DNA from 4 places in the Streptomyces sp. NBC_01384 genome. Region 1 is predicted to be linked to each of the others. Evidence: riboswitches for the same ligand, from Rfam matches in the RefSeq annotation. Region 1 holds a riboswitch; each other region holds the start of a gene.
What was found. Region 1 has a riboswitch for cyclic di-AMP ahead of OG747_RS17240 (NlpC/P60 family protein). Riboswitches for the same ligand answer to the same signal wherever they lie in the genome.
Positions count from the first base shown of each region.

Region 2: linked by a shared signal. The riboswitch ahead of OG747_RS42690 (C40 family peptidase) and the one ahead of OG747_RS17240 (NlpC/P60 family protein) in region 1 are both predicted to bind cyclic di-AMP.
Region 3: linked by a shared signal. The riboswitch ahead of OG747_RS18235 (transglycosylase SLT domain-containing protein) and the one ahead of OG747_RS17240 (NlpC/P60 family protein) in region 1 are both predicted to bind cyclic di-AMP.
Region 4: linked by a shared signal. The riboswitch ahead of OG747_RS23510 (M23 family metallopeptidase) and the one ahead of OG747_RS17240 (NlpC/P60 family protein) in region 1 are both predicted to bind cyclic di-AMP.

Region 1 is NZ_CP109559.1:3,808,692-3,814,046, forward strand. Features, by position in the region: gene OG747_RS17230 (M23 family metallopeptidase) at 1-228, shown strand, start outside; gene pcrA (DNA helicase PcrA) at 342-2,879, opposite strand; cyclic di-AMP (ydaO/yuaA leader) riboswitch at 3,173-3,347, shown strand; gene OG747_RS17240 (NlpC/P60 family protein) at 3,355-4,524, shown strand; gene OG747_RS17245 (tellurite resistance/C4-dicarboxylate transporter family protein) at 4,678-5,355, shown strand, end outside.
Region 2 is NZ_CP109559.1:9,309,229-9,314,583, reverse strand. Features, by position in the region: gene OG747_RS42700 (FAD-dependent oxidoreductase) at 138-1,502, opposite strand; gene OG747_RS42695 (PP2C family protein-serine/threonine phosphatase) at 1,679-2,869, shown strand; cyclic di-AMP (ydaO/yuaA leader) riboswitch at 3,144-3,317, shown strand; gene OG747_RS42690 (C40 family peptidase) at 3,326-4,711, shown strand; gene OG747_RS42685 (DUF5825 family protein) at 4,817-5,026, opposite strand; gene OG747_RS42680 (SpcZ) at 4,992-5,355, opposite strand, start outside.
Region 3 is NZ_CP109559.1:4,008,695-4,014,049, forward strand. Features, by position in the region: gene OG747_RS18220 (polyprenyl synthetase family protein) at 1-466, opposite strand, end outside; gene OG747_RS18225 (CocE/NonD family hydrolase) at 861-3,026, shown strand; gene OG747_RS18230 (hypothetical protein) at 3,010-3,333, shown strand; cyclic di-AMP (ydaO/yuaA leader) riboswitch at 3,607-3,767, shown strand; gene OG747_RS18235 (transglycosylase SLT domain-containing protein) at 3,772-4,491, shown strand; gene OG747_RS18240 (HAD family hydrolase) at 4,475-5,332, opposite strand.
Region 4 is NZ_CP109559.1:5,102,803-5,108,157, reverse strand. Features, by position in the region: gene OG747_RS23520 (PrsW family intramembrane metalloprotease) at 1-818, shown strand, start outside; gene OG747_RS23515 (aldo/keto reductase) at 822-1,766, opposite strand; gene OG747_RS23510 (M23 family metallopeptidase) at 1,875-2,912, opposite strand; cyclic di-AMP (ydaO/yuaA leader) riboswitch at 2,924-3,081, opposite strand; gene OG747_RS23505 (PP2C family protein-serine/threonine phosphatase) at 3,337-4,401, opposite strand; gene OG747_RS23500 (hypothetical protein) at 4,619-5,008, opposite strand; tRNA gene OG747_RS23495 (tRNA-Met) at 5,097-5,170, opposite strand; gene OG747_RS23490 (dihydrofolate reductase family protein) at 5,323-5,355, opposite strand, start outside.

The DNA.
Region 1 (5,355 bases):
AACATGGCGATCGTCACCGCGAAGGACGGCACGGAGACTTGGTACTGCCACCTCTCCAGCTACAAGGTGCCGTCGGGGACGGTCGTGAAGGCCGGTGACCAGATTGCGTTCTCCGGGAACTCCGGCAACTCGACCGGGCCGCACCTGCACTTCGAGGTCCGCCCCGCCGGCGGTTCGGCGATCGACCCGCTGCCGTGGCTGCGCAGCCACGGCCTGGACCCGACGTAACCCACCGCCGGGCCGCCCCACGCCGCTCGGAGCCACAGACCCGTAGAGCCACAGACCCGTAGAGCCACAGCCTCGTAGAGCTGTAGCCCCGTAGAGCTACAGCCCCCGTGGAGCTACAGCTTCTCCACCGGCGCGTACCGCAGCAGCAACCGCTTCGGCTTCGCCTCGCCGAAGTCGATCGTCGCCTCCGCGTTCGCCCCCGTCCCCTTCACGCCGACCACGGTGCCCAGCCCGAACTGGTCGTGGGTGACCCGGTCGCCGACCGCCAGCGAGACCACCGGCTTCTCGGAGGCCCCGCGACGCGTCGCGAAGCCGGAGGCGCCGGACGCCGCGGACCGCGAACGCGAGGCCGACAGCGAGGCGGCCACGCCGGAGACGGGGCCCGAGGACACGGGAGCCGTCGCGCCCGTGCGCTTCCACTCCAGGTGTACGTCCGGGATCTCCTCCAGGAAGCGGGACGGCGGGTTGTACGAGGGCTGGCCCCATGCGCTGCGCATGGAGGAGCGGGTGAGGTACAGCCGCTCCCGCGCGCGCGTGATGCCGACGTACGCGAGGCGCCGCTCCTCCTCCAGCTCCTTGACCTGGCCCAACGCGCGCATGTGCGGGAAGACGCCGTCCTCCATGCCGGTGAGGAAGACGACCGGGAACTCCAGACCCTTGGCGGTGTGCAGGGTCATCAACGTGATGACGCCGTTGCCGTCCTCCTCGTCCGGGATCTGGTCGGAGTCGGCGACGAGCGCGACCCGCTCCAGGAAGGCGGAGAGCCCACCGGACGCCGCGCCCGCGCCGGCCGCCGCACCCGTGCCTTCTCCCTCACCCTCGCCCTCGCCCTCGCCGGACTCCTGCTCGAACTCCAGGGCCACGGCGGCGAGTTCCTGAAGGTTCTCGATCCGGGTCTCGTCCTGCGGGTCGGTGGAGGCCTGCAGCTCGGCGAGGTAGCCGGTGCGTTCGAGAACCGCCTCCAGGACGGTCGCCGGGCCCGCGCCGGACTCGACGATCGTACGGAGATCCTCCATGAGCGTGTTGAACCGCTTCACGGCGTTCGTCGACCGCGCCGCCATCCCGTACGCCTCGTCGACGCGGCGCAGTGCCCCCGCGAAGCTGATCTTCTCGCGCTGCGAGAGCGCGTCGATCATGGCTTCCGCGCGCTCGCCGATACCGCGCTTGGGAACGTTCAGGATGCGGCGCAGCGGGACCGAGTCCTCGGGGTTGGCCAGGACCCTGAGATACGCCAGGACGTCCCGGACCTCCTTGCGCTCGTAGAAGCGGACGCCGCCGACGACCTTGTAGGGCAGGCCGACGCGGATGAAGACCTCTTCGAAGACACGGGACTGGGCGTTCGTACGGTAGAAGACGGCGACGTCGCCCGCCTTGGCCTTACCCGCGTCGGTGAGACGGTCTATCTCGTCGGCGACGAACTGGGCCTCGTCGTGCTCGGTGTCGGCGACATAGCCCGTGATGTTCGAACCGGCGCCCGCGTTGGTCCAGAGGTTCTTGGGGCGGCGGGACTCGTTGCGCTCGATGACCGCGTTGGCGGCGGACAGGATCGTCTGGGTGGAGCGGTAGTTCTGCTCCAGCAGGATCGTCGTCGCGTCCGGGTAGTCCTCCTCGAACTGGAGGATGTTGCGGATGGTCGCGCCACGGAAGGCGTAGATCGACTGGTCGGCGTCACCCACGACGCACAGCTCGGCGGGCTCGAGGTCGCCCTCGGCGGGCGACACGTCCTCGGACCGGTCACCGGCGGCCGGGCCGACGAGCTCCCTGACCAGGGCGTACTGCGCGTGGTTCGTGTCCTGGTACTCGTCGACCAGGACATGTCGGAAGCGGCGCCGGTAGTGCTCGGCGACATCCGGGAACGCGCGCAGCAGGTTGACCGTGGTCATGATCAGGTCGTCGAAGTCGAGCGCGTTGGCCTCACGCAGCCGGGACTGGTACATCGCGTAGGCCTGGGCGAGGGTCTTCTCGAAACCGTCGGCGGCCTGGGCGGCGAAGTCCTCCTCGTCGATCAGCTCGTTCTTCAGGTTCGAGATCTTGGCGCTGAAGGACTTCGGCGGGAAACGCTTCGGATCGAGATCCAGATCACGGCATACGAGCGCCATCAGACGCTTGCTGTCGGCGGCGTCGTAGATCGAGAAGGAGGAGGTGAAGCCGAGCTTCTTGCTCTCGCGGCGCAGGATCCGCACACACGCGCTGTGGAAGGTCATCACCCACATCGCGTTCGCGCGCGGGCCGACGAGCTGCTCGACGCGCTCCTTCATCTCACCCGCGGCCTTGTTCGTGAAGGTGATCGCGAGGATCTGGCCGGGGTGGACATGGCGCTCGCCCAGCAGATGCGCGATCCGGTGCGTGAGCACCCGGGTCTTGCCGGAGCCGGCACCGGCCACGATGAGCAGCGGGGAGCCGGAGTGCACCACGGCCGCGCGCTGGTTCTCGTTCAGCCCGTCCAGCAGGGCCGCCGGGTCCACGGCAGGGCGGTGCGCACCGTCGCGGTAGTACGTGTCCCGGCTCGCGGGCACGTCGAAACGGCCGCCGAACAGGTCGTCCGGAAGCGGCTCCGGCGCCCCGTCCTCGGGCGGCGGCGGGGGCTCTTCCTCATGGGCCCTTGAAGGCTGGAGGTCCGCCAGGAAGCTGTCGTCAAAGAGGCTGCTCATCGCTCTCCGAGTCTAGGCCGCCCCACTGACAACCCGAGGCCACCCTGGAAACCCGACCGGTTTTTCCGTGACCGCGTGCCGTCTTTCCGCCGCCACAGCCCACCATCACCCACCACGGCCCGCCGTCACCGTTCAGAATCGCTTCCTTACGGTCAGCCATGACCGGCGGCCCCCAGGGTCAAGGTCACGAAAATGTATCGGGCATATCGCACATCAAACTTCACAGAACACTTATGACTTGGCTACCGTGCCGGGCAGACCGCTCGACAGCAACCGGCGAACGTCGTCGGGCCGTGCGGTCTCCGCCGAATCCGGTGCGCCCGCGCGGCAGCCGGAACCGGGGACCCAAACCGACCTTGGGGTGAATCGGTCCAACTGCCTTGTGGGGCAAGGACCGTAGGGCAAACCTTCCGGAAGTACCCGCCCGAACCCGACAGCTAACTCGGTAGGCGGATGACGGAAGGAGTCGCCTCTCTTGGCGTCACATCGCAAGTGGAGTCCTACGGGTACGCGCATAGCGGGCATACGGACCCCCGCCCTCGCCACCGCGGCCCTCACCTCCGTGGCCCTGCTCTCCCAGACGGCGAACGCCGCGCCGTCGGCCGATTCCAAGCCGAGCATCGAAGAGGTCGAGAAGAAGGTCGACGATCTCTACCACCAGGCCGAGACGGCCACCGAGAAGTACAACGCGACCAGGGAGAAGACCGCCCAGCAGCGCAAGCGCGTCGACTCCCTCCTCACCGACGTGGCCAAGCGCACGGAGAAGCTCAACACCGCGCGCGAGGAGCTGGGTTCGTTCGCGGCGGCGCAGTACCGCACCGGTGCCGCCGTCCCCGACACCGCGAGCCTCCTGCTGGCCGACAATCCGCAGGACTACTTCGACCAGAGCCAGCTGATGGACCGTCTGACCACCCGCCAGAAGGCGGCCGTCGACGACTACGTCACCGAGCAGGCCGCCACCACGAAGAAACGTGCGGAGGCCTCCCAGAGCCTGCAGACGCTCACCACGTCGCAGGACTCCCTGAAGACGTCCAAGGCCGATGTCCAGCGCAAGCTCGCCGAAGCGCGCGAACTGCTCTCGAAGCTGACCGCCGAGGACAAGGCCCGGCTCGCGGCGATCGAGAAGAAGCAGCAGGAAGAGGCCGACCGCAAAGCGGCGGAGCTGGCGCAGCAGCAGGCCGCGGCGGCGAAGAAGGCCCAGGAGGCGGCGGCCCAGCAGCAGACAGGTTCCGCGACCACCGGGACCTCTGGAACCTCCGGGACCTCGGCGGCCGACTCCTCCTACGCCACCAAGGCCGACAAGGCCATCGCCTTCGCCCGCGCCCAGATCGGCAAGCCGTACGTGTGGGGTGCGACCGGGCCCGGCTCGTACGACTGCTCCGGCCTCACCCAGGCCGCCTGGAAGGCCGCCGACGTCGCCCTCCCGCGCACCACCTACGACCAGGTGAACGTGGGCACCACCGTGGCCCTCGCCGACATCAAGCCCGGTGACCTCGTCTTCTTCTACGACGACATCAGCCACGTCGGCCTGTACATCGGCAACGGCATGATGATCCACGCCCCCAAGCCGGGCGCGTACGTCCGCGAGGAGTCGATCTTCTACGGCGGCGAGTCGATCATCCACAGCGTGGTGCGTCCGGCATAACGCCTTGCCGCGGGGCACGCGCGCGTGAAACTCATCGGGCTCCACGCGCGCGTGCCCCGCGTTTTCGTGCGCCACACGCGCGTGGGGGCGTTTTCCCGGCTTCGCGCGCGTGCCCCGCGGGCAACCCGTTCAAAGATCCCTAGCATCGGGCCCATGCCAGCCACCTCCCCGCCCCGCGCCCGGTGGGCCCGACTGCACACCTGGTGGGCGCAGCGTCCGCCCAGTGCCGGAGCCGCCGTCATGGCCACCGGAACCCTCTCGGTCGGGCTGCAGCTGACCGGCTACGAGACCCTCTCCCGCATCGCGCTGGCCCTGGCGGCCGTCGGCTGGCTCGGGCTCGCCACGGACTTCGTCGTACGGCTGCTGCGGGAGCGGCGGCGGTGGGTGGCGGAGGCCGGCACGCCCGGCGCGCTCACCTCGGTCGCGGCCACCACCGTGCTCGGCACCCGGCTGGTCACGCTGGGGTGGCAGGTGCCGGCGGAGGCCCTGCTCGCCCTGTCGGCCGCGCTCTGGCCGGGACTGCTCTTCCTGGTCGTACGGCACATCGCGCGCGGTATGCCCGGAACCGTGTTTCTCCCGGCCGTGGCCACGGAGGGGCTCGCGGTGCTGGGCGCGGCGCTCGCCCCGGCCGTGCGCGCGGACTGGCTCGCGCACACGGCGCTGGTGCTGTTCTGGCTGGGAATCGCGCTGTACGTGGTGGCGCTGCTGTGCTTCGACTTCCGCGAGGTCGCCGTGGGGGCCGGGGAACACTGGATCGCGGGCGGCGCGCTCACCATCTCGGCCCTGGCCGGATCGAAGCTGATCGCCGCGTACCGAGTGAACCCCTACCTC
Region 2 (5,355 bases), 5.5 Mb from region 1:
AACCCGCTGGGCCGACGCCGTCCTGGCCACGGTCAACGGGTCCTGACGGGCCCCGATGACGGCTGAGGGCTGAAGGCCGACCACCGACGGCCGAAGAGCGAGCGTACGGCCGCCGTCGACGACGGCCGTTGACGGGGCTACGCGCCGCTCGCGTCGAGCATGTCCTCGCGCTCGACGAGCTTCACGCGCTCACGGCCCTGCGGTTCACCCAGGGCCTTCTCCGCGGCGTCCAGCCGGTACCAGCCCTCCCAGGTGGTGAAGCGGACGTTCCGCTCGGCGAGGAACGCGTCCACGGCCTCCGGGGCGGGCGACGCGGGCGTGTGCAGCCGGCCGTTCGCGTGGTCGTCGAGCAGACTGGCGACGGTCTCGTTGGCGTCACCCTTGGTGTGGCCGATCAGACCCACCGGGCCGCGCCGGATCCAGCCGGTGACGTACGTCGACTGCTGGTGTTCGCCGGTCTCCTCGACGACCCGGCCGGCCTGGTCCGGGACCGTGCCCGACTCGACGTCCCAGGGCAGCTTGGGCAGGCTGTCGGAGAGGTAACCCACGGCGCGGTAGACCGCGGTGACGTCCCAGTCCTTGAACTCGCCGGTGCCCTTGACGTTGCCGGTGCCGTCGAGGGCGGTGCGCTCGGTGCGCAGGCCGACGACCTCACCGTTCTCGCCGAGGATCTCGGTCGGCGACTCGAAGAAGTGCAGGAACAGCTTGTGCGGCCGCTCGCCGATGTCGCGGATGGCCCAGTTCTCCAGGGTCTTGGCGACCATGTCGGCCTGCTTGTTGCCGCGCCGGGTCGCGATCGAGCCGTCGTCGTAGTCGATGTCCTCGGGGTCGACGATGACCTCGATGTTCGGGGAGTGGTCCAGCTCCCGCAGCTCCATCGGGCTGAACTTCGCCTGCGCCGGGCCGCGGCGACCGAAGACGTGGACCTCCAGGGCCTTGTTGGCCTTGAGGCCGTCGTAGACGTTCGGCGGGATCTCGGTCGGCAGCAGTTCGTCGGCGGTCTTGGCCAGGATGCGCGCCACGTCGAGCGCGACGTTGCCGACGCCGAGCACGGCGACCTTCTCCGCCTCCAGCGGCCAGGTCCGCGGCACATCCGGGTGCCCGTCGTACCAGGAGACGAAGTCGGCAGCGCCGTACGAGCCCTCGAGGTCGATGCCGGGTATGTCGAGCGCCCGGTCGGCCGTCGCCCCGGTGGAGAAGACGACCGCGTCGTAGAAGGCGCGCAGGTCGTCCAGGTTGATGTCCCCGGGGTAGTCGACGTTGCCGAAGAGGCGGATCTGGGGCTTGTCGAGCACCTGGTGCAGGGCCGTGATGACGCCCTTGATCCGCGGATGGTCGGGGGCGACGCCGTAGCGGATCAGACCGAACGGGGCCGGCATCCGCTCGAAGAGGTCGATGGACACACCGGGCTCGACGGCCACTGCGGACTTCAGCAGCGCGTCGGCAGCGTAGATCCCGGCGGGGCCGGCACCGACAATGGCTACCCGCAGAGGGCGAGGCATGATCAGGTTCCCTTCGAACGGTGGCAGGGTGACTCGCCCGGAAGCCTAAACTAAGGCAAACCTTAGTCAGTAGTCGGGCCGGATCTATGACCCCATAAGCCCACCTTATGAGTCGTTTCCCGAGAAGCAGGCGCCCGGGGAACGGGAGCAAAATGGGATATGTGGGTGTCCGACGTGTGTCAGTGGACCGCCTCGTGGAGCAGCCGTCGGGCCGCGGGCTGGTGGCGATTCCTCTCGCGCTGATCGTAGTGATCGCCGTGGTGGACCTGCACTCCCCGACCGATGTCCACCTGGGTCCGTTGCTGGTCATCGCCCCCGCCCTCACCGCCTCCTTGGCCGGGCCGCGGCTGACCGCGCTGGTCGGGGTACTGGCGGTGGCCGCCCAGGTGTTCATCGCGATATTCCACGGCGGGCTGACCACGGCCAACCACATCGCGCAGATCATCGCCCTGTCCGTACTGTCCGCGCTGGTGGTCTTCGTCTGCCACGTACGGGAGCGGCGCGCTCGGGAGCTGAGCCGGGCACGGTCGGTGGCCGAGACGGCGCAGCGCGTGCTGCTGCGGCCGCCGCCCCGCAGGATCGGGCCGTTGCGTGTGGCCTGGCTGTATCTGGCCGCCGACGACGAGACGCAGATCGGGGGCGACCTGTTCGCGGTCACCCGCGCCGCCCAGGCCTCCTCCACCCGCGTCATCATCGGCGACGTCCGCGGCAAGGGCCTGGGCTCCATCGGCGAGGCGTCGGTGGTGCTCGGCGCGTTCCGCGAGGGTGCTCACCGGTACGCCACACTGCCCGAACTCGTGGCGGCGCTCGAGGTGAGCGTGCGCCACGATCTCGAGGACGTGGCCGACACCCGGCACGACCCCGGCGAGCACTTCGTCACCACGCTCGTCCTCGACATCCCCGACGAGGGACCCCAGTCCGAATTGATCAACTGCGGTCATCCGCCGGCCCTGCTGCTGCGCGATCACAAGGTGACGGCCCTGCACGCCCACCACCCCATGCCCCCGCTGGGCATGTGCGAACTGCCCGTCGCGAGCCACCGCCCCGATCCGTTCACCTTCGAGACCGGCGACATCCTGCTGCTCTACACCGACGGCGTGATCGAGGCGCGCTCACCGACAGGCGCGTTCTACCCCCTCGCCGAACGGGTCGCCGCCTTGGCCGCCCCCAGCCCCGAAGCCCTGCTGCGCCACATCCACGACGACCTCGTCGCCCACGTCGGCGACCAGCCCAACGACGACGCCGCGCTCCTGATCATCGAACGCATCGCCTCCCACCACCTCCACCGGCCGCACTTCACGACCCGCCCCGTCAACGGCCACCACCTGCCCCACCCCAGCGGAACGTCCCCGCCCGCGGAACGCTGACCGCGGGCGTGGCGCCTCACCCGTGCTTGCGGCGTTCGGGAAGGTCGGCCCGGAAGGCGCGGGCCGCGTACGTTCGGCCGCCGTTGTCCAAGGGTCAACGTCCAAAGGGCGCCCCGGACGCTCTCCGGCCGACGAGGCCGAGCACTTCTGCCAGTACGACGAAGGTCACAAATACATATCGGGCACTTCGCACTTCAACCTTCACACGAGGCGCACAAATTGGCTAAGTTGGCGGATGGACCGCACGACTCCCTCCGGCGAACCTCGCCGGGTCGCGCGGCCTCCGCCAAGTCCGGTGCGCCCCTGGGGCAACCGGAGCCGGGGACCCAACCGAACTTGGGGTGAATCGGCCCAACTGCCCGGCAGGGCAAGGGTCGTAGGGCATGCCTTCCGGAATCCTCCGCCCGAACCCGACAGCCGACTCGGTAGGCGGAGCACGGAAGGAGTACGTCCCCCATGGCGCCGGAACGAACCCCGCGCCCTGGAGGCAGCAGCCTCCCTGGCACGCGCACCTCCGCCCGAGCGACGGCGGCCCTCACCGACGCGGACGGACCGAGCCGCGAAGAGGTCCAGCAGCGGATCCACAGCCTCTACGACCAGGCCGAGAACGCCACCGGGTTCGTCAACGGAACCCGCGCGATGACCACAGGGAGCCGCAACCGCGTCAGCCCGGCACCCGAAACCGTGCGCAGGCGCAGCGATCCCGCCCTCGACGACGTCACCAAGCCGTGGTTCGACGTGGCGCGCACGCGGTTGGGTCCGACCGTGCCGGCCAGGCTGCCCGCCGACAGAATGCCGAACCGCCCGGCCGAGACGCGGCCCACGGACCCGGCGCGGCGTTCGGAAGAGGGACTCACCAACCGTGAGCGGGCGGCGGCCGGCCGCCCCGTACCGGAGTTGACGGCCGGACCCGCGACCGGCGCGGCAGCCGGTCCCGTTGCGGAGCTGACCGCCAGGCCCGCAGTCGCCGCACTCCCGGCGGCCCCCACACTCCCGGCAGCCCCCGCGCTCCCTGCAGCCCCCGCGCTCCCTGCCGTGCCGGAGACATGGCAGGAGGCCACGAAGGCTCTGCCCGCGCCGGCCGCCGAGCCGCAGCACTCCTCGCTGAAGGCCTCCAAGGAACAGAGCCGGCGCAAGCTCACGACCGCCCGTGAGCTGCTGTCCAAGCACACCGGACAACGGAGCACGCCGCTCGCGGCAATCGAGTCGCGATCGACGGAGGACGCCTGGGGTGCCGCCGAGGAACAGGCCCTCCTTCAGGCCCAGGCCCAGGCTCAAGTCCAAGCCCAGGCCCAGGCTCAAGCCCAGGCCCAGATCCAGGCCCAGGCCCAAGCCGAGGAGGCGTGGCTGGGACAGCAGTCGGCCGCCCTCACCATGGACGCGTCCATCGGCACCGGCATTCCCCTCGGCATCATCGGAGCCCCCCTCGACACCGGTGCCGGCACCGGCACCGATACCGGCGCCGAACCGAACTCGGGTTACGGCATGAAGGCCACGAAGGCACTCGCCTTCGCCCGCGCGCAGATCGGCAAGCCGTGTGTCTGGGGCGCGACCGGACCGGACTCGTACGATTCCTCCAGCCTCACCCAGGCCGCGTGGAGGGCCGCCGGGGTGGCACTCCCCCGGACCGTGCACGGTCAGGCGACCGCCGGGACGCCGGTCCCCCTCGCCGACATCCAACTCGGCGACCTGATCCTCTTCTACGGCGACGTCAGCCACATCGGCTTCTACCTCGGCAACGCCATGATGATCCACGCCCCGAGCCCGGGGGCGTACATACGCGAGGAGTCGATCTTCTTCGCCGGACAATCGGCGATCTACAGCGCGGTACGGCCCACCTGACTCCCTGAGACTCGGCCCCCTCGGACCGGAACAACCGGCGAGTACAGCGCACTCGCCGGTCCTTCCGGTGGCGCCGGCATCCCGGACACCGTCCCGGTCCTCTCCTCAGACGGCCATCGCCTCCTGCAGCCACCGGGTGACCCGGTACGGCAGCCACCAGTCCAGCTCGCCCACCCGCAGGACCAGGTGTTCCGCGAGGACGTCGGCGGGGACACCGGTGTGGGGGGATGCCTCGGTCCAGGCGGGCGATGGCGTCTCAAGAGCAAGTAGACATTCCGCTTTATGCCATGAATCCGAGCGGTTTGAACGGCCCACGCTCCAGGGCGGTCAGCAGGCCCTCCGCGAGTCGCGCGTACGCCGACGTGTGCCGGGCGTCGGCGGCGACCGCCCGCGCGTACGCGCGGGTTCGGGCACCGGGGAAGGTGCGAGCGAAGGCCTCGGCGTCGGCCGTCGCATACGCCGCCGCCACCGCTCGCGCGTTCGCCAGGGCGTTGGCCTCGGCGTAGGCACGGGTGTTGGGCTCTGTGGTCGACTCCGCGTAGTCGGTGCCGTACTTGTCCGCGTCGGCGCCGTCGAAGCCGTTGGCGACGGCGTAGGCCCGGGCGTTCTCGTAGGCGACGGCGAAGGCCTCCTCGAAGCCGTAG
Region 3 (5,355 bases), 200 kb from region 1:
TCTGCCCGGTGACGAGCCGCTCGAACGCCTCGGCCTGGATGCGGACGGCCTCCGGCCCGAGGTCGGCCAGGGTGTGCGACGCGCGCGCGAAGAGGAAATCACCGGTGAGGACGGCGAGCGAGTTGCCCCAACGGGTGTTCGCGCTGGGCACCCCGCGCCGGGCATCGGCCTCGTCCATCACGTCGTCGTGGTACAGCGTGGCGAGATGGGTCAGTTCGACGACCACGGCCGAGGGCACGACGCCCGGCGCGTACGGGTCACCGAACTGCGCGGCGAGCATCACGAGCAGCGGCCGGAACCGCTTCCCGCCGGCCCGCAGAAGATGCTGTGCGGCCTCCGTGATGAAGGGGACCTCACTCTTGGTGACTTCGAGCAAGCCCTCCTCCACAGCCGCCAATCCGGCCTGGATATCGGCTTCGAGAGCCTGGTCCCGCACGCTCAGCCCGAACGGCCCGACGACGGTCACGAGAGGTTCTCCTGTCTGCTGACGATCACATGGCGAACTCGGTCGATCATTCGGTCGATGACACGGTTTGTCGATGTGTCGCTGCCATCACTCAAGTCAGCGTATCCGGTCACGTTTCGATCACCACGAGCGCCCACCGTCCCCACTGCCGACTTCCTCTCGACTTCCCCCTCGCCCGCCACCCGATGTCCCCCGAGCGGCAGACAGTCCCACGCCCGGGCGTTTTCGGATCACGAACGGTATGTTCTTGATCATCTGATACGACCGGATATATAACGAATCACTCGAGGGCCGGCCGCCGAAGAGAACGAAGGCGACGAGGACACCGAGACCACCGGGGACACCAAAGACACAGACACCAGGACACCAGGACACCAAGGACACCGTGATGAGCATGCACATCCGTACGTCCTTTCCCTACGAGACGAACCACAAGGACCTCTGGATCCCACTCCCGGACGGCACCCGTCTGTACGCGCGCGTATGGCGCCCACTGACCGACGCCCCCGTACCCACCCTCTTCGAATACCTCCCCGCCCGCCTCACCGACTGGACCGCGCCCCGCGACTGGCAGCGCCACCCCTGGTACGCGGGCCACGGCTACGCCTCCATCCGGGTGGACGCCCGCGGCCACGGCAACTCGGAGGGCATGCCGTCGGACGAGTCCGGGGAGGTCGAGCGGGCCGACGGGGTGGAGGTGATCCACTGGCTGGCCGCCCAGCCCTGGTGCAGCGGCAAGGTGGGCATGTTCGGCATCTCCTCGGGCGGTTTCACCTCCCTCCGGATCGCGGCCCTCGCGCCCGAGCCGCTCAAGGCGATCGTCGCGGTCTGCTCGACCGACGATCGCTACGACAACGACGTGCACCACATGGGAGGTTCCGCCCTCGGCCTCGACACACACGCCCGGGCGGCCAGACTGCTCGCCCACGTCGCCCGCCCGCCCGACCCGGCGCACGTGGGCCAGGTGATGTGGCGCGACATGTGGGTGAAGCGCCTGGAGACGGTGGAACCGTTCATCCATACGTGGCTGTCCCACCCGACCCGCGACGCGTACTGGCGCCACGACAGCGTCCGCGAAGCCGGGGGCTACGACGGGATCGGGGCGGCCGTACTGGCGGTGGGCGGCTGGCACGACCCGTACCGGGACACGGTGCTGCGCCCCCCGGACCGGGTACGCGGCCTGATCGGTCCCTGGTCCCACCAGTACCCGGACCGGGGCCTCCCGCCGGGCCCGGCGATCGGCTTCCTCCAGGAGACGCTGAACTGGTGGGACCACTGGCTCAAGCCACCCACCACGGATGTGACCGACACGAACGCGCCCGACACGAACCCGCCCGACGCGTACGCGACCCACGCAGACGCGACCGCCACAGGCTCAACCGGCACAGACTCGACCGCCGCGAACGTAACCGGCACAGACGCGACGCCGCTCCCGCTCCCGCTCCTGCGCTCGTACGTCATGGACGCGCGCCCCCCGGCCACGACGTACCCGTCCCTCCCCGGCCGCTGGGTGGGCGACGCCGTCTGGCCCTCCCCCTCCGTGACCCCGATCGCGTACGTGCTCCGGGGTGCACCCGTACTGGTGCGCTCCCCCCAGCACACCGGCGTGGACGCGGGCCGCTTCCGTCCCGCCGGCAACGACGGGGACCTGCCGCCGAACCAGCGGGAGGAGGACGCGAGGTCGGCCTGCTTCGAGTTCGAGGTCCCTGGGGAGACCTGGATCCTGGGCCGCCCGAGGGTCCGCCTGCGTCTGACGTCCCACTCCCCCTGGGGCCAGGTGATCGCCCGGGTGTGCGACGTGGCGCCCGACGGTTCCTCGACCCTGGTCACCCGGGGTGCCCTGGACCTGTCAGCGCGCTACGGCCCCGATCAGGCGGTCTCCTGGAAACCGGGCTCTACGGAGGACGTGGTTTTCGACCTGACCGCCATTGGCTACGCCTTCCCGCCCGGTCACCGCATCCGCCTCTCCCTCTCCTCGGCGTACTGGCCGTGGATCTGGCCCCAGCCGGGCTCGGAGGCGGGCTTCACCCTGGACCCGGCGGGCAGTTCTCTCGAACTCCCGGTACGGGCGCGGGAGTCGGACCCCGAGATCGCCTTCGGGGAGCCTGAACAGTCCGAACCCCTCGGGGTGGCCGTCCCGGCCACTCTCGACGAACTCCGCCCCGAACGCCTGGTCGTACGTGACGTGGCAAAAGGTGAATGGCGCCTGGAGGTGGCCCCCCGCCACGGCGGCACCCTCATCCACCCGGACGGCCTCGAATACACCCAGGACGCGCTGGACACGTACGCGATCGTCGAGTCGGACCCCCTCTCGGCCCGCGCCCGCTCGACGTGGTCGATCCGTCTGCACCGCCCGGATCTGTCCTGGGACGCGAGGGTCGAGACCCGCTCCGAAATCACCTGCGACGCACGCGAGTTCATCACCTCCAACGAACTGATCTGCAAGGACGGCCACGAGGTGGTCTTCCACCGGACGTGGGAGAAGAGAATCCCGCGCACGGCGGGCTGGAGTCCTGGCAGTGCCATGGGCAACCCTGAGGAGCATGGCGCGGACCGGTGAATTCCTCATGGCCCTGGACGAGGGGATGCTCGCGTACTTCCGCGAGATGGCCGACGAGATGGTCACGCGCTTCGGGATCTCACGGGCCGAAGCGGTGGCGAGGATCAACAGGACTTACGCGGGGCATGAGTTCAGCCCCCACCCCGACCTGATGTGCCACGAACTCCCCGGATACTGGGCCTACGGCCTCTACTTCAAGCCCAACGCGGGCCGGCTCCCCGACGACGACCCCGACACGGACCTGTCCGTGTGGGAGGTGCGCCCGGCCCCGCCCGAAGACTCGGCCGCCTGGACGCTCGCACCTTAATGCCCGAGTTGCCGCCATTGTCGCTTTACGCACGCTTGGTCGCGTGAGTTGGGTCACGCGCAAACAGGGAACATCCCCCACCCCCGCCCAATGACTCTCCCTTTGCATAAGGCAAGTTGAGCGTCACGTTCCGGAATAATCGGGCAATTCACCCCTCACTAAACCCAGGTGAAAGCGATCAACACCGGGAAATCAGGACTTGTTCCCGACATGTGCTCTCGCATACGTTCACGTCAATCCGGACGGACCGCCCAATCCTGCCGCCGCCCGGAAAATTCCACCCCACCCACACACACGCGCGGCAGGAGCGGGGGACCCAGGTAAGCCGCCGATCCGGACACCGGAACGGCTAGGGGTGAAGTCGCACATATCGTGCGGCCGGGCAGCTCCCGCCCGAACCCGACAGCTCACCTCGCAGGCGCCGGAGAGGAATCCGTCATGGCCGCACGTGGTAATGGCCGCTGCCCGAAGACCCGCACTTTCCTCGCCCGCGGCATCCTCGCCGCGGGAATGGGTGGAGTCGCGCTCGCCCTCCCGATCCTGGGCGCGACCTGCGCCCAGGCCGCCACCGTCACCGCGACCACCACTGACGTCCAGCTCATCACGTACAAGGTGGTCGCGGGCGACACCCTGGCCACGATCGCGCAGAAGTACCCCTCAAGCGGCGGCTGGCAGAAGCTGTACCAGGCCAACCGCGCGGTCATCGGTCCCGACCCGACGGTGCTCCCCCCGGGCCTCACACTGACCGTGGGCACGAGAACCGTCAAAAGCACCGCCAATACGACAAAGGCGAAAAAGGTGACCGCCAAGTCCACCGCCGCCTCCCCGAAGAAGTACACGAACAACCTCGACGGCTGGATCAAGCAGTCGCTGGACATCATGGCCCGCAACCGGATTCCGGGAACCTACAACGGCATCTACCGCAACGTCATGCGCGAGTCCTCCGGCAACCCCCTCGCGATCAACAACTGGGACTCCAACGCCGCGAAGGGCATCCCTTCCAAGGGCCTCCTCCAGGTCATCGACCCGACGTTCAAGGCCTACCACGTGGCGGGCACTTCGATGAGCCCCTACGACCCGGTCGCGAACATCACCGCCGCCTGCAACTACGCGGCGAAGGTCTACGGCTCGATCGACAACGTCAACGGGCCCTACTGACAGAGCTGACAGAGCCGACGGGGCCGCCGAGGTCGATGGGGAACAACCGCTCCAGTACCACCGCGATCCCGTCGTCCTCGTTCGACAGGGTCACCTCGTCGGCCACCGCCTTCAGTTCCGGATGGGCGTTGGCCATGGCGACCCCGTGGGCGGCCCAGTCGAACATGGGGATGTCGTTGGGCATGTCACCGAAGGCAATGGTCTCGGCGGGGGTCAGGCCGAGGTGAGCGGCGGCGAGGGCCAGGCCGGTCGCCTTGGTCACGCCGCATGGCTGGAGTTCGACGGTGCCGGGCCCCGACATGGTGACCGTGGCCAGGGAGCCCACCACTCCACGGGCCGCCGCCGCCAACTCGTCATCGGACAATGACGGGTGACGGAGCAACACCTTGCTGATCGGCTCCGTCCAGAGGTCGTCGCGGCGGCGCACCCGTACCGCCGGAAGCGTGGGATGCGGCATCACATACCCCGGCTCGATGAGCGTCAGCCCGTCCACGCCGTCCTGGTCCACGGCCGCGTAGAGCAGCCCGACCTCCGCCTCGATCTTGCCGAGCGCCGTCTCCGCGAGCTCCCTGTCCAGGGTCACCGACCACAGCAGGCGGTCCTCCGCCGGGTCGTACAACTGCGCCCCCTGGCCGCACACCGCCAGCCCCACACCGCCGAGTTCGTCGAGCAGCGGTCGTACTCTCGGCGCCGGGCGCCCCGTCACCACCAAATGCCGGGCGCCCGCCTCGGCCACCCTCTCCAGCGCGGCCCGGGACCGGTCGGAGAGTGTGTCGTCGCCGCGGAGCAGCGTTCCGTCCAAGTCAGTGGCGATGAGTGAATATGCAGTCGGAGCGGCCATGATCCGAAGAATACGGATCGAAC
Region 4 (5,355 bases), 1.3 Mb from region 1:
GCGGCGACCGCGGACTGGCCTCCGTCACCGCCGCGACCTTCTTCGTCCGCGTCGTGATGTCACCGTTCGCGCACCCGCTGTTCACCGTGTTCACCGGCATCGGCTTCGGCATCGCGGCGCAATCCGCCGAACGCCAGCACCTGCGCCGCGTCCTGCTGCCCCTCGCCGGGCTGCTGCTCGCGATGGGCATGCATTCCATGTGGAACGGCTCGTCGAACTTCGGCGAGTACGGGTTCTACGCGGTGTACGGCGCGTTCATGGTGCCCGCGTTCGGGCTGCTCACCTTCCTCGTCATCTGGACGCGGCAGCGGGAGCTGAAGACCGTACAGACCGAACTTCCGGCGTACGCCGCCGCCGGGTGGCTGACCCCGCCCGAGCCGTATGTGCTCGGTTCGATGCGGGCGCGGCGGCTGGCCCGCGACTACGCCGCCCACCACTTCGGCAAGGAGGCGGCGCGCTCGGTCGCCCAGTACGAGGCGTACGCGACCTCGCTCGCGTTTCTGCGGCACCGGGGGCGCAGTGGCCGCGCGAACGCCGACTTCGTCGTACGGGAGCGGGAGTTGCTCCATGAGCTGTGGCGCCGCCGGGAGGTCGCCCGCCCCTCCCTCGCGTACGCGGCCCGGGCGATGGCCCCGGCCGTCCCGGTGCCGACACAGGTGCCGATGCAGGTGCCGCCGCCGTGGCCCGGGTACGGCTACGGCTACGCGCCGATACCCGGGCAGCCGTACCCCGCCACCGCGACGCCGTACCCCGCCACCGCGACGCCGTATCCCGCACCGGCGACGCCGTATCCGGCGTACAACTCCTCTCAGGCGTAGGCCTCAGGCGGACGCTTCCGTCAGCTTCGCGAGCTCCGCGTCCGTCAGGTTCAGGTCCGCCACGCCCAGCAGCGCCGGAAGCTGTTCCACCGTCCGCGCCGACGCGATCGGGGCCGCGACCGTCGGCCGGGCGGCGAGCCAGGCGAGGGCGACCGTGGCGACCTCGGCGTCATGGGCCTGGGCGACCTCGTCGAGGGCGGCGAGGACCTTCAGGCCCCGCTCGGTCTCCAGGTGCTTGCCAGCGCCCGCGGCGCGCGCGGAGTCGACCGTCGTGCCCGGGCGGTACTTGCCGGTGAGGAAGCCGGACGCGAGCGCGTAGTACGGGACGGCGGCCAGGCCGGTGCGGGAAGCGACCTCCTGGAGCGGGCCCTCGTAGGTGTCGCGCGAGACGAGGTTGTAGTGGGGCTGGAGGGCGACGTAGCGGGCGAGGCCCTCGCGGTCGGAGAACTCCACGGACTCCGCGAGCCGCTCGGCGGAGATGTTGGAGGCGGCGATCTCCCGGACCTTGCCGGCCCGGACCAGTTCGTCCAGCGCGCCGATGATCTCCTCGACGGGCACCGAGGTGTCGTCGAAGTGGGTGTAATAGAGGTCGATGTAGTCCGTGCCCAGGCGGCGCAGCGAGGCGTCGGCCGCCGCCTTGACGGTGCTCGCGGACAGCCCCTTGTACTGGGGGTGGCTGCCGACCTTGGTGGCGAGGACGACGTCGGAGCGGTTGCCGCGCGCGGCGAACCACTTGCCGATGATCGTCTCCGATTCGCCGCCCTCGTTGCCGGGGACCCAGGAGGAGTAGGCGTCGGCGGTGTCGACGAAGTTGCCGCCCCCGGCCGTGTACGCGTCGAGCACGGCGAAGGACTGCGCCTCGTCGGCGGTCCAGCCGAAGACGTTGCCGCCGAGGGCGAGCGGGAAGACCTCGACGCCGGAGGAACCGAGCTTGCGGAGAGAAGTCATGCCTGACTTCAACGCCCGTACCGGACGGCCGTATTCCACATTCCGCATTCCACCTGCGGGCCCGGCCCGCCGGAGGGATCAGGAATCAGGCCCGTCGCGCCGGAAGGATCAGGGGTTCAGGCCCTTGCTCTGCAGCCACGCCATCGGGTCGATCGCGTCGCCGCCGCCCGGGTGGACCTCCAGGTGCAGGTGCGGCCCGGTCACATTGCCGGTCGCGCCCACGCGGCCGATGATGTCGCCGGTGGCCACCTTCTGCCCCACGCTGACGCTGATGGACGACTGGTGGCAGAACCACAGCTCGGTGCCGTCGTCGAGGGTGAGGATGGTGCGGTAGCCGTACGCGCCGGCCCAGCCCGCCTCCGTGACGGTGCCGCCGTGGATCGCCTTGATCAGCGTGCCGGTGGGGGCCGCGAAGTCGAGGCCGGTGTGGTAGCCGGAGGACCACATGGAACCGGGGTCACCGAAGCGGCCGGTCAGGGTGTACGAGGAGGTCGGCAGCGAGTAGCTCTTGGCGAGCTCGGCGAGGCGCGCGGCCTCGGCCTTCTGCTTGGCCTCTTCGTCCGCCTTCTTCTTCGCGGCGGCGACCTTGGCCTCGGCGCCGTCCTTCTCCTGGGCGGCCAGCGTGACCGCCTTCTTCGCGGCGGCGGCCTCGGCGGCGTCCTGGGCCGCCTTGTCGACCTGGTCCTGCTGCGACTCGGCCTGCAGGATGATGCGGGCGCGCAGCGCCTCGCCCGCGTCCTTGTTGCCCCGCGCGGCGTCGGCGCTGCTCACACCGGCGCTGGTGAGCGGGGTGGCGGAGGCCTTCGGCGTGCTGGAACCGCCGTCGGATATCAGCGCCTTGGCCGATTCGGTGACCGAGGAGAAGTCGGGCAGCGAGATGGAGACCGGCGGCTTGCCGGGCGCCGCGGTGGCCATGCCGCCCGCGCCGACGGCGGCCAGGACACCGACGCCCAGAACCGTGGAGCTGCGGGCGAGTCCGCCCCCGCGCTGCTTGGAGACGCGATGCCGGCCGCGGACGGGAAGGACGGAATCCTCGGTGGGGTTCCACTCCTCCCAGGGGCCCTCGTCCTTGCCGTAGGCGTAGCCAAAAGTCTGGGTGTCGTTCGGCGCGAACGAAGTGGGCTGGGCGGGCCGGTTGGACGCCACTTGGGCGTGCTCCTTTCCTTCCTTCTCGCCTACCGGGTTAGCTGACGGGTTCGGAGCAGGAAGGTCTCCTACGCGCGTCGACCCACGGTGTCTCCACCGTGAAAGACGCTCGATTCACCCCAAGTTGATGGTTCCCCGGTTCCCTTGCGGGATTCGGCGCGTGCGCACGGAGCCGACTCTTGTGACGGCTGGGACGACCGCGCTGCGTTATCGAACGTTAATAGACCCGGGTACCTGATTCCAAGCCGTTCGCACTGATCATTAACCACTCTTGGCCAGGACTTACAGGTCACGAACGGCGAAAATCGGACGACTTGACCACGCGTCACTACTTCCGGGTCACTTGACAGCGTGTCAGTTGTCATGCGGAGGGGAACCGCCCGATCACCCCTCGTGACAACGATCGAGAAGTCCTCCGCGGCGGCTACGGCCGTCGTACGGCGAGCAGCGCCATGTCGTCCGTCAGGACGCCGCCCGTGTGCCGGCGGACCTCCTCCGCGAGCGTGGCCAGCAGTGCGTCGGGGCCGGGGAAGACGCGTCCGGCGAGGCGCGCGGCCGGATCGTAGAAACGGCCGTGCGCGTCGCGGGCCTCGGACAGCCCGTCCGTGTAGAGGAGCAGCGTTGCCCCGTGCGGGAACGCCGCCTCTTCGGCGCGGTCCGGCCAGCTGCCCAGCTCACCCATTCCGAGCGGCAGCGCCGGGTTCGCGGCGGCGAGCGTGACCAGCGTGCCGTCCGCGTGCAGGAGCAGCGGCGGCGGGTGGCCGCGGTTGACGATCCGTACGACCGCGCCCTCGTGCGGGATCTCCGCGAGGACGGCGGTGGTGAACCCCTCGAAGGCGTCGAGGCCCTCGCGCCGGGTGCCCTCGCGGGCCAGCGCCCGCTCCAGCCGCTGCGCCACCGCCTCCGGCGTCGCCTCCTGCTCGGCCGCCTCCCGGAACGCCCCGATGACCACCGCCACGGCGGCCACCGCGCCCATGCCCTTCCCGCGTACGTCGCCCGCCACCAGCCGTACGCCGTGCGGGGAGTCCTGCACCGCGTACAGGTCACCGCCGATGAACGCGCCCGCCTGCGCGGCCTCGTAGCGCGCCGCGACCTCGACCCCGCCGATCCGCTCGTCGGGTTCCGGCAGCACGGCGCGCTGGGCCGCCTCGGCGATCTCGTGGGCCGAGGCGAGCCGTTCGCCCGTGCGGCGGACCAGGATATTGATGAGCACGGCCAGCACGGCGACCGTCACCATCGTGATCACCTCGGTCATCGCGACCACGCGCAGTACGACGCCGAGCCTGACGTGGATCGAGAGCACCGCGACGACCGCCGCGGTGCCGGTGAGCACCGTGCCGCGCAGCGAGAAGAGCGGCGCGGCCACCAGCGGCGCGGCCGTGAAGAGGGGCCCCGCGGTGAAGGCCGACGGGGTGAAGTAGTCGTGGAACGCGCCGACGGCGATGAGCAGCGCGGGCAGTACCCGGACGAAGCTGCGCGCATACGACATCCGGCTCCGGTCCGTCTCGACCCGGCTGGGCGCCTGCTCGTCGTACGGCTCGTCGCACGACTCCCCGCACAGCCGTTCGTACGACTCGTCGTCCGGCTCGTCAGCCCGCTGCACACCTCCTCGCTGCCCCACCCGTCCAGGTTTCCCGGAGCGGGGGCGGCAGGCGACCGGTGTGGCCCGACCGGGGGACACGCGTGGCGGGCTGGGTACGTACGCCCTACAGCTCGGCCCCCGGCACCCCAGTGCGCCGCAGCCCGTGCAACGCCCTCGGTGCCCTCGTCGCCCTCGTCGACGATGTACAGCCGAAGAAGTACGCGCGGGCCCAGGACAACCCCGGCGCCTGCCGCGTCCGGGGCTCCCCTCGCGGTCCTTTCCGCTCCCCGGTCTGCGCGGCCATGTGATGCTCGTCCGTGGCGTGTTCGGCGTCCGCCGGGCCGCCGCATCCGTGGTGGTCCCCGGCCGGGGCGACGACGGTCCCGCCGTGCGGCACGAAGTCGTGGCCGCCGTGGCAGGCCCCGAGGAACAGGGCGCCCGCGGCGAGCAGCAGCGCGAGCGCCGGGCCGCGCCGCACCAGCCACCGCAGACGACTCGCAGCGGGACGACTCATAGTGACCAGAAGACTACAGAACGTCGGGGCGGCAGGGAAAAAACCAAGGGCCGGAACTCGTTTCCGAGTTCCGGCCCTTGGCCTTCAGTAGCGGGGACAGGATTTGAACCTGCGACCTCTGGGTTATGAGCCCAGCGAGCTACCGAGCTGCTCCACCCCGCGTCGTTGAAACCAGTGTACGCCATACGCGGGACCCCAAGCACACACGTTTACGCCCGCCCCTCCTTCCGGCACGGGCGTCCGCCTTCCGGCACGGGCGTCCGCCTTTCGAGGTCACCCCGGAAGGCTTTCGAGGTCACCCCGGCGGGAGGAGTTCACCCCGGAAGAAGGTGGCGGTTCGGCAGCTT